DNA from 2 places in the Streptomyces sp. 2114.4 genome. Region 1 is predicted to be linked to the other one. Evidence: riboswitches for the same ligand, from Rfam matches in the RefSeq annotation. Region 1 holds a riboswitch; the other holds the start of a gene.
The links. A riboswitch is a leader RNA that binds a small molecule or an ion and turns the genes downstream of it on or off. The one in region 1 is predicted to bind cyclic di-AMP.
Positions count from the first base shown of each region.

Region 2: it holds a riboswitch for cyclic di-AMP, as region 1 does, so the genes downstream of both, CFW40_RS16030 (M23 family metallopeptidase) here and CFW40_RS21980 (C40 family peptidase) in region 1, are expected to answer to the same signal.

Region 1 covers NZ_FYEY01000001.1:4,974,328-4,981,585, forward strand. The annotation lists gene CFW40_RS21960 (response regulator transcription factor) at 1-182, shown strand, start outside; gene CFW40_RS21965 (esterase family protein) at 366-1,490, shown strand; gene CFW40_RS21970 (NlpC/P60 family protein) at 1,606-2,784, opposite strand; gene CFW40_RS21975 (hypothetical protein) at 3,109-3,462, shown strand; gene CFW40_RS21980 (C40 family peptidase) at 3,670-4,815, opposite strand; cyclic di-AMP (ydaO/yuaA leader) riboswitch at 4,823-5,007, opposite strand; partial or broken gene pcrA (DNA helicase PcrA) at 5,298-7,258, shown strand, end outside.
Region 2 covers NZ_FYEY01000001.1:3,670,180-3,677,437, forward strand. The annotation lists gene CFW40_RS16000 (YDG/SRA domain-containing protein) at 1-77, shown strand, start outside; gene CFW40_RS16005 (ATP-binding protein) at 139-789, opposite strand; gene CFW40_RS16010 (helix-turn-helix transcriptional regulator) at 990-1,835, shown strand; gene CFW40_RS16015 (DUF397 domain-containing protein) at 1,835-2,044, shown strand; gene CFW40_RS16020 (hypothetical protein) at 2,134-2,436, shown strand; gene CFW40_RS16025 (aldo/keto reductase) at 2,543-3,499, opposite strand; gene CFW40_RS16030 (M23 family metallopeptidase) at 3,577-4,701, opposite strand; cyclic di-AMP (ydaO/yuaA leader) riboswitch at 4,713-4,895, opposite strand; gene CFW40_RS16035 (DUF2332 domain-containing protein) at 5,152-6,327, shown strand; gene CFW40_RS16040 (PP2C family protein-serine/threonine phosphatase) at 6,400-7,258, opposite strand, start outside.

The DNA of each region.
Region 1 (7,258 bases):
CCCAGCGCGAGCGCGAGGTCCTGCGGCTGATCGCCCGCGGCTATGCGTACAAGGAGATCGCCAAGCAGCTCTTCATCTCCGTGAAGACCGTGGAATCCCATGTCTCCGCGGTGCTGCGCAAGCTCCAGCTCTCCAACCGCCACGAGCTGACCCGCTGGGCGGCGGCCCGGCGGCTGATCTGACCTGCACCGCCGCCGCGCGCCCGGTAACGGGCCGTCGGCCGGCGGGGTCGTAAAGAACGGCCAAAGACGGGCAACCAGGACCACGCGGATCACCATCTAAGGGCGCGGAGAGGCTCACTGCCGAAGGCGGGGCCGGAACCATCCCCACGTCCTTCGCGTAGTTGTCCCGGAAACGAGATCCCGATGAGCCTGACGGGCACGCCCTTCTTCCTCACCTCGATCCTGCTGTTGATCGTCGCCTTCGTGCTGCCGTTCGCCCTGTGGGGCCGAATAGCCGGGCCGCCCCTGCTGCGCAGCCTCGCCCGGCTGCTGATGCTGCTGTTCGCCCAGGTCACGGCCATCACCGTGGTCTTCGTCATGGTCAACAACGCCAACAATCTCTACGACACCTGGGGCGATCTGCTCGGCACCGGCAGCCATATCGAGGAGGCGCGGAACCTCGGCCCCGACGGCATGGGCGGCCGGCAGATCAAGAACGAGCCCAAGCAGCTCCAGCGGTTCCGCCCCGCCGACGACCCCAAGGTGGGTCCGGGTGTGCAGATGACCGACCTCAAGGGCCGGATCTCGGGCGTGCAGGGCGAGGTGTACGTATGGCTGCCGCCGCAGTACAACGACCCGGCCTACCGGAACCGGAAGTTCCCCGTGGTCGAGCTGCTGCCCGGCTACCCTGGCTCGGCGAAGACCTGGCTGGGCTCCCTGCGGGTGGCCGACCAGGTCCGGCCGTTGATGCAAAGCGGCCAGGTCAAGCCGTTCATCCTGGTGTCCCCGCGGACCGACGTCTTCCCCGGCGCGGACACCGGCTGCGTCAACATCCCCGGGAAGGTCAACGCCGACAGCTGGCTGACCGTCGATGTCCGCAAGATGATCGTGGACAACTTCCGGGCCGGCGACACCGCGGACTCCTGGGCCCTGGCCGGCTACTCGGCGGGCGCGCACTGCGCCGCCAAGCTGGCCCTCTCCCACCCGGACCGCTACCGCGCCGCGGTCGCCATGTCCGGCTACAACGACCCGGCGCTCGAACGTGACTCGCTGGCCGGCAAGGACCCCAAGCTGCGCATCGAGTCCAACCCGCTGCACATCCTGAAGTCCGCCAACGCCGCGGGGAGGCCGCCGCGTACGGCCCTGTATGTGTCGGGCGCGGCGGGCGACGGCTACCAAGCGGGCCTCGGTCTGCGGCAGTTCGCGAGGTTCCCGACGACGGTGAACGTCCAGCAGATCTCGTCGGGCGCCGGCGGCCACACCATGAAGGTGTGGGAGCACCAGGTGCCGCAGATCTTCCGCTGGCTGGGGACTCAGCTCAGGGGCTGAGCGCGCGGCGCGCCCGGCCGAGGGAGCCGCGAGGCAGGCGAAACCGTGCAGACCGCCCTTCCGCCGACAGACCGCCCCTACGCCGACAGACCCGCCCTACGCCCGCGGACCGGCCCTACGCCGGCCGGGTCGCCGCCGCGAACGGCATCTGGTCGATCGGCGCGATCCGCACCGGCGCCCCCGGATGCGGGGCGTGGATCATTTTGCCGTCCCCGATGTAGAGCCCCACATGGCTGATGCCGGAGTAGAAGAACACCAGGTCACCGGGGGCGAGTTGGGACCTGTCGATACGCGGCCCGGAGCTGATCTGGGTGTAGGTCGTACGGGGCAGCGACACGCCGCCCGACTTCCAGGCGGCCTGGGTCAGCCCCGAGCAGTCGAAGCCGGAGGGGCCCGTCGCGCCCCAGACGTACGGCTTGCCGAGGGCGGCGTAGGCATAGGCGACGGCCCGCGCGGCCCGGGGGTCGGGGGCCTGCGCCGCAGCCGCGGCGGCTCCCGGGCCGGCGGGAAGCTTTCCGGGAAGACCGCCCCCGCGCCCCGTCCCGTGCCCTGCCCGGCCCTGCCCGGCGCTGCCGTGCGCGCCGCCACGGCCCGCCATCCGCTGCCGTTGCTCGGCCGTGAGCTGGTTCAGCAACTGCTCGGCGGCGCCCAGCTTGTGGACGACCCTGACCCGGTGCTTCTTCAGCGCCGCCTCGGTGTCCGCCAGCCGTTGCGCAGTATCCTCGGCCCGCCGCTGGATCTGCCGTACGCTGCCGAGCCGGCGCGCGTAACCGGCCACCGCCGTGGCCTGGTGGCTGCCCGCCCGCTCCAGCACCGCGGCGCCGTCCAGATAGCGCTGCGGGTCCGCGGACAGCAGCAGCCGTACGGTCGGGTCGACGCCGCCGGAGCGGTACTGGCTCGCGGCCACGGTGCCCAGCTCGCCGCGGGCGGCGTTCAGTTCCGCTGTTCTGCGGGCGGCCTCGTCCTGCAGCCTGCTCAGCTCCTGGCGTGCGGCACCGGCGGCTTCCTTCGCGCCGTTGTAGCTCTGCGTGGCCACCTCTGCCTCCTGGTACAGCGCGTTGACCCGGTCCTTGACCCGGTCGGGGGTGAGCCGGTGCGCGGCCTGGCCGGCGCCGTCGGCCACGGCGGCGACGGGGGCACCCTCCGCCGCCGGGGCGAAGCCCGTGGCGGTGGCGGCGCCGGCCAGTGCCAGGGTGGCGGCCGTGCGGGCGGTGCGTGCGCTGCGTGCGCCGCCGGTGAGCGCGGCGAGCGGATGCTGCCGCGGCTTGCGGTGCGAGGCCACGGTGGCCGTCACTTCCTTCCCTTGGAGCCCGTGGGCCCGGCGGCGGTCCGTACGAGGGAACGGACCGCCGCCGCACCTCACGGCGGGGCGGCCGACAGGACGCCGGTGGGAGGCCGGCGAGGGCGGGGAGTCGACCGCCTGGAGGAGGACGCTAAGCCGGGGCGTTGCGGTGATGAGTCCACTTGCCCGGGATTGTTCGCTTTCGACCGGCACCGGCGCGCAGGTGACCGTGGCGCCACGGCCGCACGGCCGGGAGCGGGCCCGGCCTGACCGAAGCGGCGATTGTGGGCGCCCTGCCTGAAGAGCCGTGCTATGCGGCGGCTACGATCCAGCACTATGGACGTAGTAATCAATCTCTTCGTCGGCCTGCACATCATCGGCATCGCCTCCCTGCTGGGCGGCTTCCTGACCCAGATGAAGGCGATGGGCGCGGGCACCGCCCGCTTCGTGCCGGCGATGCTGCACGGTGCGCTGACGATGCTCGTCACCGGCATCGTGCTGGTCGGCCTCAACCAGGCCGAGGACCACAGCCTCAACACCATCAAGCTCGGCATCAAGATGGCCGTTCTGGTGGTCATCCTGGGGCTGGTCTACGTCAAGCGGGACGACGAGAAGATCGCCCCGCCGCTCTTCGGCGCGGTCGGCGCGCTGACGGTGGCCAACATCTTCATCGCCGTGCTCTGGACCTGAGCGGAACGGCGGACGCCCCGGGAACCGGGCTCGGGGCGCGGGCCACAGCGGCGGGCGCCCCGGAACCGGGCTCCGGGCGCCGACGCAGGCTCCCCGAACGGCACACCGCGCGGTCATCGCACTCCTCATCCGGAGGCGACGGCCGCGCGGTGGCGTGTGGGGGGTGGCCGTGGGGGGGTGGCCTGAAGGGGGAGCGGGGGCCGGGCCTCAGCCCGGGCGGACGCTCCCGTAGATCGGCATGTAGTAGATCGACTCCTCCCGGACGTCGGCGCCCGGGTGCGGGGCGTGGATCATCTTGCCGCCGCCTATGTACATGCCCACATGGCTGATGTCGTCATAGAAGAAGACCAGGTCACCGGGCTTGAGGTCTTTGGTGGCGACCCGCTGGCCGGCTTTGACCTGGTCCCAGGTGGTCCGCGGCAGGCTGACGCCGGCCGCCTTCCACGCCGCCTGGGTCAGTCCCGAGCAGTCGTAGGAGCTGGGTCCGGTCGCGCCCCACACATACGGCTTGCCCATCTGGGCGCGGGCGAAGGCGAGCGCCTTCTCGGCCTGGGTGGAGGACGAACCCCCGGTCGAGCCGCCGTCGTCGGCGCCGCCACCGGTCTGGCCGCCGGACGTGCCGCCGTCGTGCTGCCGGCGTTCCCGCTCCTGCTGCTTGCGGGCCTCCTCCTGGGCCTTGCGCTTGGCCGCCGCCTCCTTCTGGCGCTCCAGCTCCGCCAGCCGCGCCTTCTCCTGGGCGGTGAGCTCGGACAGCAGCTGCCGGGCCTCGGCCAGTTTCTGCTGGACGGACTGCTTGGACTCCTTGAGCGAGGCCTGCGAGGTCTGCAGCCGCTCCAGGTCGCGGGTCGCCTCCGCCCGCTGCCGGGCGGCCGCGGCCTGCTGCTCCTGGTAGTCGGAGACGGCCTCCTTCTGCCGTCCGGTCAGCCGCTCCATGAGGTGGCTGCGGTCGAAGAACTGCTGCGGGTCCTTGGCGAGCATCAGCTGCGCCGTCGGGTTCATGCCGCCGGTGCGGTACTGCGCCGACGCGAAGGTGCCCAGCCGGCGCCGGGCGTCGTTCATCTTCTCGGCCCGCTTGGCGGCGGCGTCGAGCAGTCCGTCGACACGGTCACGCTGGTCGTCGGTGTGCTCCTTGGCGGCGTTGTACTTCTGGGTGGCCACCTCGGCCTGGTGGTAGAGGTCGTCGACCTTCTGCTTGACCTCTTCGACGGTGGGCTTGGGCGCCCGGGGGGCCGCGTCGGCGGACTGCGAGAGCAGCGTGGCCGAGGCGAGGGCGGCGGTGGTGAGCCCGACCGCCGTACGCCGTCCTCCGGGCGAGGTGAGAATGCTGGTGCGCGGCTTGCGATGCGACGCCAAGGCCGGCGACTCCTTCCGTGGACCGCCTACCGGGTTAGCTGTCGGGTTCGGGCGGTGTCGCTGACGGAAGGCTTGCCCTACGGTCCGGATCTCCGCCGACGGCGGCTGTCCGGATCGATTCACCCCGGTGGTGCTGGTGGGTCCCCGGCTCCGGGTGCCCAAGGGCAGGGCCGGACTCGGCGTGGGCGGCCCGTGCGGACGCTGTCGTCCACGGGGAGGCGGGCTGCCTGAGCGAGGACGTTAGCCAACTCGTGTGGCTCCTGTGAAGGCTGATGTTCGATATGCCCGAAACCTTTTTGTGACCTGAACGCGATGCGGGGGTTGTCGTGACAGATGTCGGATTCGGGTAGACGAGCTGCCGACCGGTGGCATCCGGCCCCGGACGTCTGACCTGCCGCGCTGCCACGGCCCGCGGCGAAAGCGGGCCGCAATCGCCTACTGGGCCGCGGGCTGTCAGTGCGGCGGCCTAGACTCGGTGGGCGATGAGCAGCCTCTTTGACGACAGCTTCCTGGCGGACCTCGGCCCCAAGGGCGAGGAGGAGCACCCCCCGCCCCCGAGGACGAGCACGGCCCGGCCCCGGAGGAGATCCCCGCCGACCTCTTCGGCGGGAGGTTCGACGCGCCCGCGCCCAGAGAGGCGTACTACCGCGACGGCGCCGCCCGTCCGGTCCTCGACCCGGCGACGCTGCTGGAAGGGCTCAACGACGAGCAGAAGGCCGCCGTGGTGCACACGGGCGGCCCGCTGCTGATCGTCGCCGGCGCCGGCTCCGGCAAGACCCGGGTGCTCACCCACCGCATCGCTCATCTGCTCGCCCAGCGCCATGTCCACCCCGGCCAGATCCTCGCGATCACGTTCACGAACAAGGCCGCCGGCGAGATGAAGGAGCGCGTCGAGGAGCTGGTCGGTCCGCGCGCCAACGCCATGTGGGTTTCCACCTTCCACAGCGCCTGCGTCCGCATCCTGCGCCGCGAGTCCAAGAAGCTGGGCTTCACCTCCTCCTTCTCCATCTACGACGCCGCCGACTCCAAGCGCCTGATGGCACTGGTCTGCCGCGATCTGGATCTGGACCCCAAGCGCTACCCGCCCAAGTCCTTCAGCGCGAAGATCTCCAACCTCAAGAACGAGCTCATCGACGAGGAGACCTTCGCGGGGACTGCTGCCGATGGCTTCGAGAAGACGCTGGCCGAGGCGTACGCGATGTACCAGGCGCGGCTGCGCGAGGCCAACGCCCTGGACTTCGACGACATCATCATGACCACGGTCAATCTGCTCCAGGCCTTCCCGGACGTCGCCGACCACTACCGCCGACGCTTCCGCCACGTCCTCGTCGACGAGTACCAGGACACCAACCACGCCCAGTACACCCTCGTCCGCGAGCTGGTCGGCCCCGCCGAGACCGCCGCCGAGCTGTGCGTCGTCGGCGACGCCGACCAGTCGATCTACGCCTTCCGCGGCGCCACGATCCGCAACATCCTCCAGTTCGAGGAGGACTACCCGGACGCGACGACGATCCTGCTGGAGCAGAACTACCGCTCCTCGCAGACGATCCTGTCCGCCGCCAACGCCGTCATCGAGCGCAACGAGAACCGCCGCCCCAAGAACCTCTGGACGGACGCCGGCGCCGGCCCCAAGATCACCGGCTATGTCGCCGACACCGAGCACGACGAGGCGCAGTTCGTCGCCGACGAGATCGACCGGCTGACCGACGCCGGTGACGCCAAGGCCGGCGATGTCGCGGTCTTCTACCGCACCAACGCCCAGTCCCGGGTCTTCGAAGAGATCTTCATCCGGGTCGGACTGCCCTACAAGGTCGTCGGCGGGGTGCGCTTCTACGAGCGCAAGGAGGTCCGCGATGTCCTCGCCTATCTGCGGGTGCTCAGCAACCCCGAGGACACCGTCCCGCTCCGCCGCATCCTGAACGTCCCCAAGCGCGGCATCGGCGACCGCGCCGAGGCGATGATCGACGCCCTGTCGCTGCGCGAGAAGATCACCTTCCCGCAGGCGCTGCGCCGGGTCGACGAGGCGTACGGCATGGCGGCCCGCTCCGCCAACGCCGTCAAGCGCTTCAATGTCCTCATGGAGGAGCTGCGCACCATCGTCGAGTCCGGCGCCGGCCCCGCCACGATCCTGGAAGCGGTCCTGGAGCGCACGGGCTACCTCGCCGAACTCCAGGCCTCCACCGACCCCCAGGACGAGACCCGGATCGAAAACCTCCAGGAACTCGCCGCCGTGGCCCTGGAATTCGAGCAGGACCGCGGCGAAGACAACCCAGGCACCCTCTCCGACTTCCTGGAGCAGGTCGCGCTGGTCGCCGACTCCGACCAGATCCCGGACGAGGACGAGGAGGGCAGCGGCGTGATCACCCTCATGACGCTGCACACCGCCAAGGGCCTGGAGTTCCCGACCGTCTTCCTGACCGGCCTGGAGGACGGCGTCTTCCCG
Region 2 (7,258 bases), 1.3 Mb from region 1:
CCGGGCATGTCATAAACACCAAATACCTCGCGTATCACCGAGGCCACCACGAAAACATAAACGTTTCGACCGAATAGCCTTCCGTACCCCCTCCCTGGCGTCCAGCTGCGAGAGAGGGGGTACGCCCCATCAGCACCCCTAACCCGCGACGCCGCACTCACCCTCGAAGCGCATTTGCGCATAATCGAGAACCGTATCGGGATCACGCCCCTGCGCCTGTAGCCAACGAAGAACTCTAGCGATGAGACCGACAGCCGCCGCCTCCTGAGCAACAAAGTGCAGCGGCCGTCCTTGGGTTGCCCGACCCGGCATACCCTGACCGGAGGACGGGGGTACTCCTACTCCCGGCGATTGCAGACCGTCCGCGCCACGGACCTGAGTCGTGCACGATGCACTGATCTCACACCAGGTGGTTTTGCCGTGCGCGGCAGCCGTCACTCCCCAACGGTCCGCCATGGCCGCCACCAGACCCAGCCCTCGCCCAGTTTCCGAGGTAGGCGCGACACCAAGGAGCCTTGGGAACCGGCCGCTCTCTGCATCCCGAACGGAAATGCGCAGCTGCGCATCCCTCACCATGACCGACAGGACAGCGGAAGCCCCTTCACCTACATGGTTGATGACGTTGGTGGCCAGCTCGCTGACACAGAGTTGCGCCGCATCAACCACTCCCGAAAGCCCCCACAGTTCGAGGTAGAGGCTCGTCAGACGGCGTAACTCGGCCACCGCTGCCGGCCTCGCAGTGAAGGGGTGGACCCACTCCGTACTCGACATGCGGTGGGTGGCATTCATCTGGCCCAGCTCCTTTGCTTGCCCACGACCCCGACGTCACGCCTGGCCATCAGGTGATGACTTTCAGTTCCCCTGGGTGCGATAGTGGCAGGGCGTATCCCTTCATGCAATGTGCACAGCGGGATTCGCTCTATCGAGTGATTGGCCCGTACCTGCTCTCACAGCAAGAATGAACGCCCGTCAAAACAAGGAGAGTTGCCGTGGCCGGTTCGCCCACCGCTCGTCGTCGCCGACTTGCGATCGAGCTGAAGAAGCTCCGTGAGGACCACGGACTCACCTGCAACCAGGTGGGCGAGTCGCTGGACTGGAGCGGATCCAAGGTCAACCGCATGGAGACCGGCCAAGGGCGCGTCCAGCCGTCAGACATTGAGGCGCTGTGCCGCTTCTACAACACCACTGATGAGCTACGCGAACTCCTCAAGGACCTTGCCAAGCACTCCAAGATGCGGGGTTGGTGGCACGCATACGGCAGCGCCGTACCGACTTGGTTCTCCGTGTACGTCGGCCTTGAACAGGCAGCCTGCAGCTTGCGGACCTACGAGGCCGAGTTCGTGCCTGGGCTACTGCAGACCGCGGATTACGCCAGGGAGCTCCACCACGCTACGGCCCAGCCAAGTCCAGACGACGTCGAGCAGATGATCGCCGTGCGCATGGAGCGGCAGGCACTCCTCACCGCTCCTCAGGCACCAGATTTGTGGGCGATCCTGCACGAGAGCGTCTTGCGGCATGTGATCGGGAGCCGGTCGGTGATGCAGGCCCAGTTCGAACGCTTGCTGAAGATGGCGCAGTTGAAGAACGTCACGGTTCAGGTGCTGCCGTTCAACTCGGGTAGCTACCCGGCAACAGGGGCGTACACGATGTTGGGGTTCCCTGAGCAGGAGGACCCGGACATCGTCTATCGCGATGGCCTGACAGACGCTGTCTATCTGGAGCAACCCAGCGACATCGCGCAGTATGCAAAGGCATTCGACAACTTGCGGGCACTGTCCTTGAGTCCGCAACAGTCCAGTGCCCTCATTACCGAAGCGATGCAAGGACTCACCTGATGACTCACACAGCGCCTCTCGTCTGGCACAAGAGCAGCTACAGCAATGGCTCCGGCGGCAACTGCATAGCGACGGCGACATCCGACGAATCCACCGTCCTGGTTCGAGACACGAAGGTTCCCGGGGGCCAGATCCTCAACTTCACCTGCGGGGCATGGCAGGACTTCGTCGCCTGCGTGCAGCACCCGGACTGGAACGTCCGCGCCTAGCGCGGTGCATCACACAGAGCATCGTCTGAGCCCCATGGACTCTCCACGTAAGGTCGTCACAGTTGTCCCCTGATGTGGAGGTTTCCGTGATGGCCGGCGTACCGACGAGTGTGATCGCAGCAACCGGCCTGGTAGGCGGCTACGCCACCGCCCGCTGGACCAAGAAGCGGCCGCTCGGCGGGGTGGCGCTGGCGGTGGCCGGGGCGGTGGCGGCCAAGGGGTGGCAGGAGAAGGCGGGGAGCGCGACGGCGGCGGCGCTGAGTGGGGCGTATGTGGCGGCGTTTGCCGGGTCGCATCCGTTGGCCAAGAAGATCGGGGCCTGGCCTTCGGTGTTCGCGGTGGCGGGTGGGGTGGCGCTGGCGTCGTGGGTGGCGGTCGACCGCCGGAAGTAGAGCGGCGAGGAGCGCGGGGAGGGGGCGGCGGCTGTGCGGGCCTGGGGCCCGCCTCCCCGGCCCGGCCCCACCCTGGGGTCCGCCCCCTCCCCGCCTCTGAGTTGGTTCAGGCGGACGCCTCGTCCAGAAGCGCCAGTTCCGCCTCCGTCAGCGTCAGGTCGGCCACCGCCAGCAGCGCCGGCAGTTGCTCCACCGTCCGGGCGCTGGCGATGGGGGCCGCGACGGTGGGCCGGTCGGCGAGCCAGGCGAGGGCGACGGTGGCCACCTCGGCTTCGTGGGCCGCGGCGACGGCGTCGAGGGCCTGCAGGACGCGCCGGCCGCGGTCGGTGTCCACGTGCTTGGCCGCGCCGCCGGAGCGGGCGCTGTCGACGGTGGTTCCCGGGCGGTACTTGCCGGTCAGGAAACCGGAGGCGAGGGCGTAGTACGGAACCGCGGCGAGGCCGTGGCGGGCGGCTGTGTCGGCGAGTTCGCCCTCGTAGGTGTCGCGGGAGACCAGGTTGTAGTGCGGCTGGAGGGCGACGTACCGGGCCAGGCCCTCGCGGGCGGAGAAGGCCAGGGACTCCTCCAGGCGCTCCGCCGAGATGTTGGACGCGGCGATCTCGCGGACCTTGCCGGCCCGCACGAGGTCGTCGAGCGCGGTGAGGAATTCCCCGACCTCGACCGATTCGTCGTCGTAGTGGGTGTAGTAGAGGTCGATGTAGTCGGTGCGCAGACGGGTGAGGGAGTGATCGACCGCGGACTTGATGGTGGCGGCGGACAGACCCTTGTAGTCCGGGTGGGCACCGACCTTGGTGGCGATGACGACATCGGAGCGATTGCCGCGGGAGGCCAGCCAGTTGCCGAGGACGGTCTCGGATTCGCCGCCCTTGTTGCCGGGGACCCAGGCCGAGTAGACGTCGGCGGTGTCGATGAAGTTGCCACCGCCCGCCACGTAGGCGTCGAGCACGGCGAAGGATGCGCGCTCGTCGGCCGTCCAGCCGAAGACGTTGCCGCCGAGGGACAGCGGGGAGACGGAGAGCGAGCCCAGGGACTGACGATTCCGGGGAGTGTGTGTCGCGGTCATACGTGGTGGCAACGTCGGGGGGAGCGGAGTTATTCCCTCCGTTCCCTCTCCCCCCGACGGCACCTCCCGTCAGGCGTTCACACCTTGATGCCGTGATCGCGCAGCCACGGCATGGGGTCGATCGGGTCGCCGGCGCCGGGGCGCACCTCCAGGTGGAGGTGCGGGCCGGTGACGTTGCCGGTGGCGCCGACGCGGCCGATGACATCGCCCGTGCCGACCTTGCCGGAGGTCTTGACCATCGAGGACAGGTGGCAGAACCAGAGTTCGGTGCCGTCGTCGAGGGTGAGGACGATGCGGTAGCCGTACGAGCCGGCCCAGCCGGCCTGGGTGATGGTGCCGGAGTGCACGGCCTTGACGGGAGTGCCGGCCGGCGCGGCGAAGTCCTGCCCGGTGTGGTCCGCGGCCCAGCGGTCGCCGGCCTGGCCGAAGCTCGCGGTGAGCGTGAACGAGGAGACCGGAGCGATGAAGTTCTTCGCCAGCTTGGCGAGGCGGGCGGCCTCCGCCTTCTGACGGGCCGCCTCTTCGGCCTCGCGCTTGGCCTCCAACTCGGCCGCCTTCTTGGCTGCTGCGGCCTTTTCGGCCGACTTCTGGTGGGCGTCGGCTGCCTGGACGGCCGTCTGGAAAGCGGTGTGCTCGGCGGTCTCACGGGCCTCCTGCTCGGCGGCGCCCTGCTGCGCGTCGGCCTGCTGGAGGATGCGGCTGCGCAGCGCCTCGCCGGCGTCCGCGCCCGAGTCCGAGACCGAAGCCACGCCCGCGCCCGAGTCCGAGGCCGAAGCCACGCCCGCGGCGGAGTCCGAGGCCGAAGCCGCGCCCGTATCCGTGCCCTCGTCCGATATGAGGTCACCGACGCCGGGAAGCGACTTGGCGTCCGGCAGCTTGTCGGCGACGTCGTCGGCCATACCGCCGACGTCGGGCATCGAAATCGGCACCGGAGGGCGGCCCTCGGCCGTGGCCATGCCGCCGGCACCGACCGCCGCGATGACGCCGACGCCCAGGACCGTGCCACCGCGGGCGAGCCCGCCGCCACGCTGCTTGGCCACCCGGTGCTTGCCGCGGACCGAGCGGACGGAATCCTCGGTGGGATTCCATTCCTCCCACGGCCCGTCGTTGATGTTGTCCGCATGACCGGGGCCCGGGAAGGCACCTCGGTCATCGAGGTCGTAGGCGGACGGACCCTCGGGGGCAGGCCTGTTGGACGCCACGGGGGCGCTCTCCTTTCCTTCCTTCTCGCCTACCGGGTTAGCTGACGGGTTCGGAGCAGGAAGGTCTCCTACGGGCGCCCGCTGGCGGAGAGCGTCCGATTCACCCCAAGGAAGTGGTTCCCCGGTTCCCTTGGTGCAGTTCGAGGTGCTGGAGGTGCGTGAAAAGCGCGTGCGGGATTCGGCGTCTGCGCACGGTGCCGCCTCTTGCGACGGCTGGGACGACCGCGCTGCGTTATCGGACAGTAATAGAGAACGCAGTCGAATTCCAAGCCTTCCCGGGATTTCGTAGCGGCCTCCCAGGAGCTTTGGCCTGGACTTTTTCGGCCAGCATGGCTGCAAACCGGGCGAGTTGACCGTCCGCGCCTAAACGATCTCGCGGCGATTGTGCACCAGTCGTTATGCGGAGGGGTGCCCCTCGGTTACGGAACGTGAGAGCAGTAACGTCGGATCATGGCCGTCAACGCGGGGAACACCGGGAACACCCGTCACGTCGAACGCACCGTGGTCGGCACATGGGGGTTGGCGGAGCGGTACCGGGAGTTCTCCTGGCGCCAGGCGCGGGGGCGGTCCGCGGCGCATGAGGAGCTGAGCGCGCGGATCAGCCACGACCCGGAGCTCTGCGATCTGGTGTCGGGGTCGCTGCCGGCCGGCGGCGCACAGCAACCGGAGCTTCTGCTCGCCACCGTCCGCTATCTCGACGGCCCGCACGCCGAGCTGGGGCCGCGCGGCGAAACCGCGTACGGCCGCTGGCGCGAGTGGACGGTACGGCACTGGAACGAGGTGCGTGCGGTGATCATGCAGCGCTCGCCCCGGACCGACGAACCGGCCCACTGCGCGACGCTGCTGCCGCTGCTCGCCCGCCTGCCGCAGCCGCTGGCGCTGCTGGAGGTCGGCACGTCGGCGGGGCTGTGTCTGCATCCCGACCGCTATCGCTACCGCTACCTGCGCCGGTACGAGGGCGACGGGGGAAGCGGCGCCCCGCTCACCGAGGCGGAGGCAGCGGCGGAGGCGGAGGCAGGGGCGCCGGAGAGCCCCCTGGTGCTGGAGTGCCGTACGGGGTGGACGGCTGACGAGCTGCTGCCCGGCCGGGGCCGGATGCCGCGGATCGTCTGGCGGGCCGGTATCGGCCTCGACCCGCTCGACCCGGCTGCCGAACCGGACGATCTGCGCTGGCTGCAGGCGCTCGTATGGCCGGGCGACGAGGAGCGCGCCGCGCGGCTGTCCGCGGCCGTCGAGGCGGTGCGGCCGGCGCCGCGGCCACGGCTGGTGCGCGGCGATCTGCTCCAGGAACTGCCCGCGCTCGCCGCCGAGGCGCCGCCCGGGGCCACACTGGTCATCTTCCACAGCGCCGCGCTGGCCGACCTCGCGCCCGCCCGCCGCGAGGAGTTCACGCATCTCGTACGGTCGCTGCTGCGCCGACGGCCCGGCGGCGGCCACTGGGTCTCCCACGAGCACCCCTCCGTCCTGCCCTGGATCCCCGCCCCGGCGCGCCGTTCGCCGCATCCGGATGACGCGCGACTGCTCACCCTCGCCCTGGACGAGCGCCCGGTCGCGCTCACCGGCCCGCACGGTGAGAGCCTGCACCGGTTCCCGGGGGCGGAGGGCGTGGCGCAGGGCATGCCGTAGGACGCGCCACGCACGGCCTGCCGCAGGGCCGGGCGAGCCATGCCGGGACACGCCCTGCCCTGCACGGCCTCCCTACGCGCTCATCGGCCGCTGCACCGCCAACAGGGCCATATCGTCGGCCGGTGCGCCGCCCGTATGCCGTGCGACATCCTCGACGAGCATGTCCAGGAGGGCGTCCGGCCCCGGGAAACGACGGCCGCGCAGTCTGCTCGCCGGTTGGTAGAAGCGGCCCAGCAGGTCCCGGGCCTCGGTCACCCCGTCGGTGAAGAACAGCAGCAGGGCGCCGGCCGGGAAGAACGTTTCGTCCGACCGGTCCGGCCAGCTCGCCACGTCGCCCATGCCCAGCGGCAGCGCCGGTGCCGCGGGCACCAGCTCACGCACCCCGCCGTCCAGGGTGAGCAGCAGCGGGGGCGGATGGCCGCGGTTGAGCACACGCAGCACGGACTGCCCGTTGGCGGGGATCTCGGCGAGGACGGCAGTGGTGAACCCCTCGAACTGGTCGAGCCCCGCGCGCCGTCCGCCCTCCCGCTGCAGCGCCCGCTCCAGCCGGCCCGCCACCGCCTCCAGCGTCGTCTCCTGCTCCGCCGCCTCGCGGAAGGCACCGATGACGATCACCGCGGCCTCCACCGCCTCCAGCCCCTTGCCCCGTACGTCGCCGACGATCAGCCGTACGCCGTGCGGGGTGTCCTGCACCGCATAGAGGTCGCCGCCGATCCGGGCATCCGCCCGCGCGCCCACGTAGCGGGCGGCGACGCCGAGGCCGGCGAGCCGTTCGGGGGGCGTGGGCAGTACGGCGCGCTGGGCGGCCTCCGAGATGTCCCGTACGGAGGCCAGATGGGCATCGCTCCTCTGGACGCACCGGTTGAGCCCGAGGGCCAACAGGGCGACCACGAAGACCATGACGCTCTCCGCCACGGACTCCTGGTAGTCC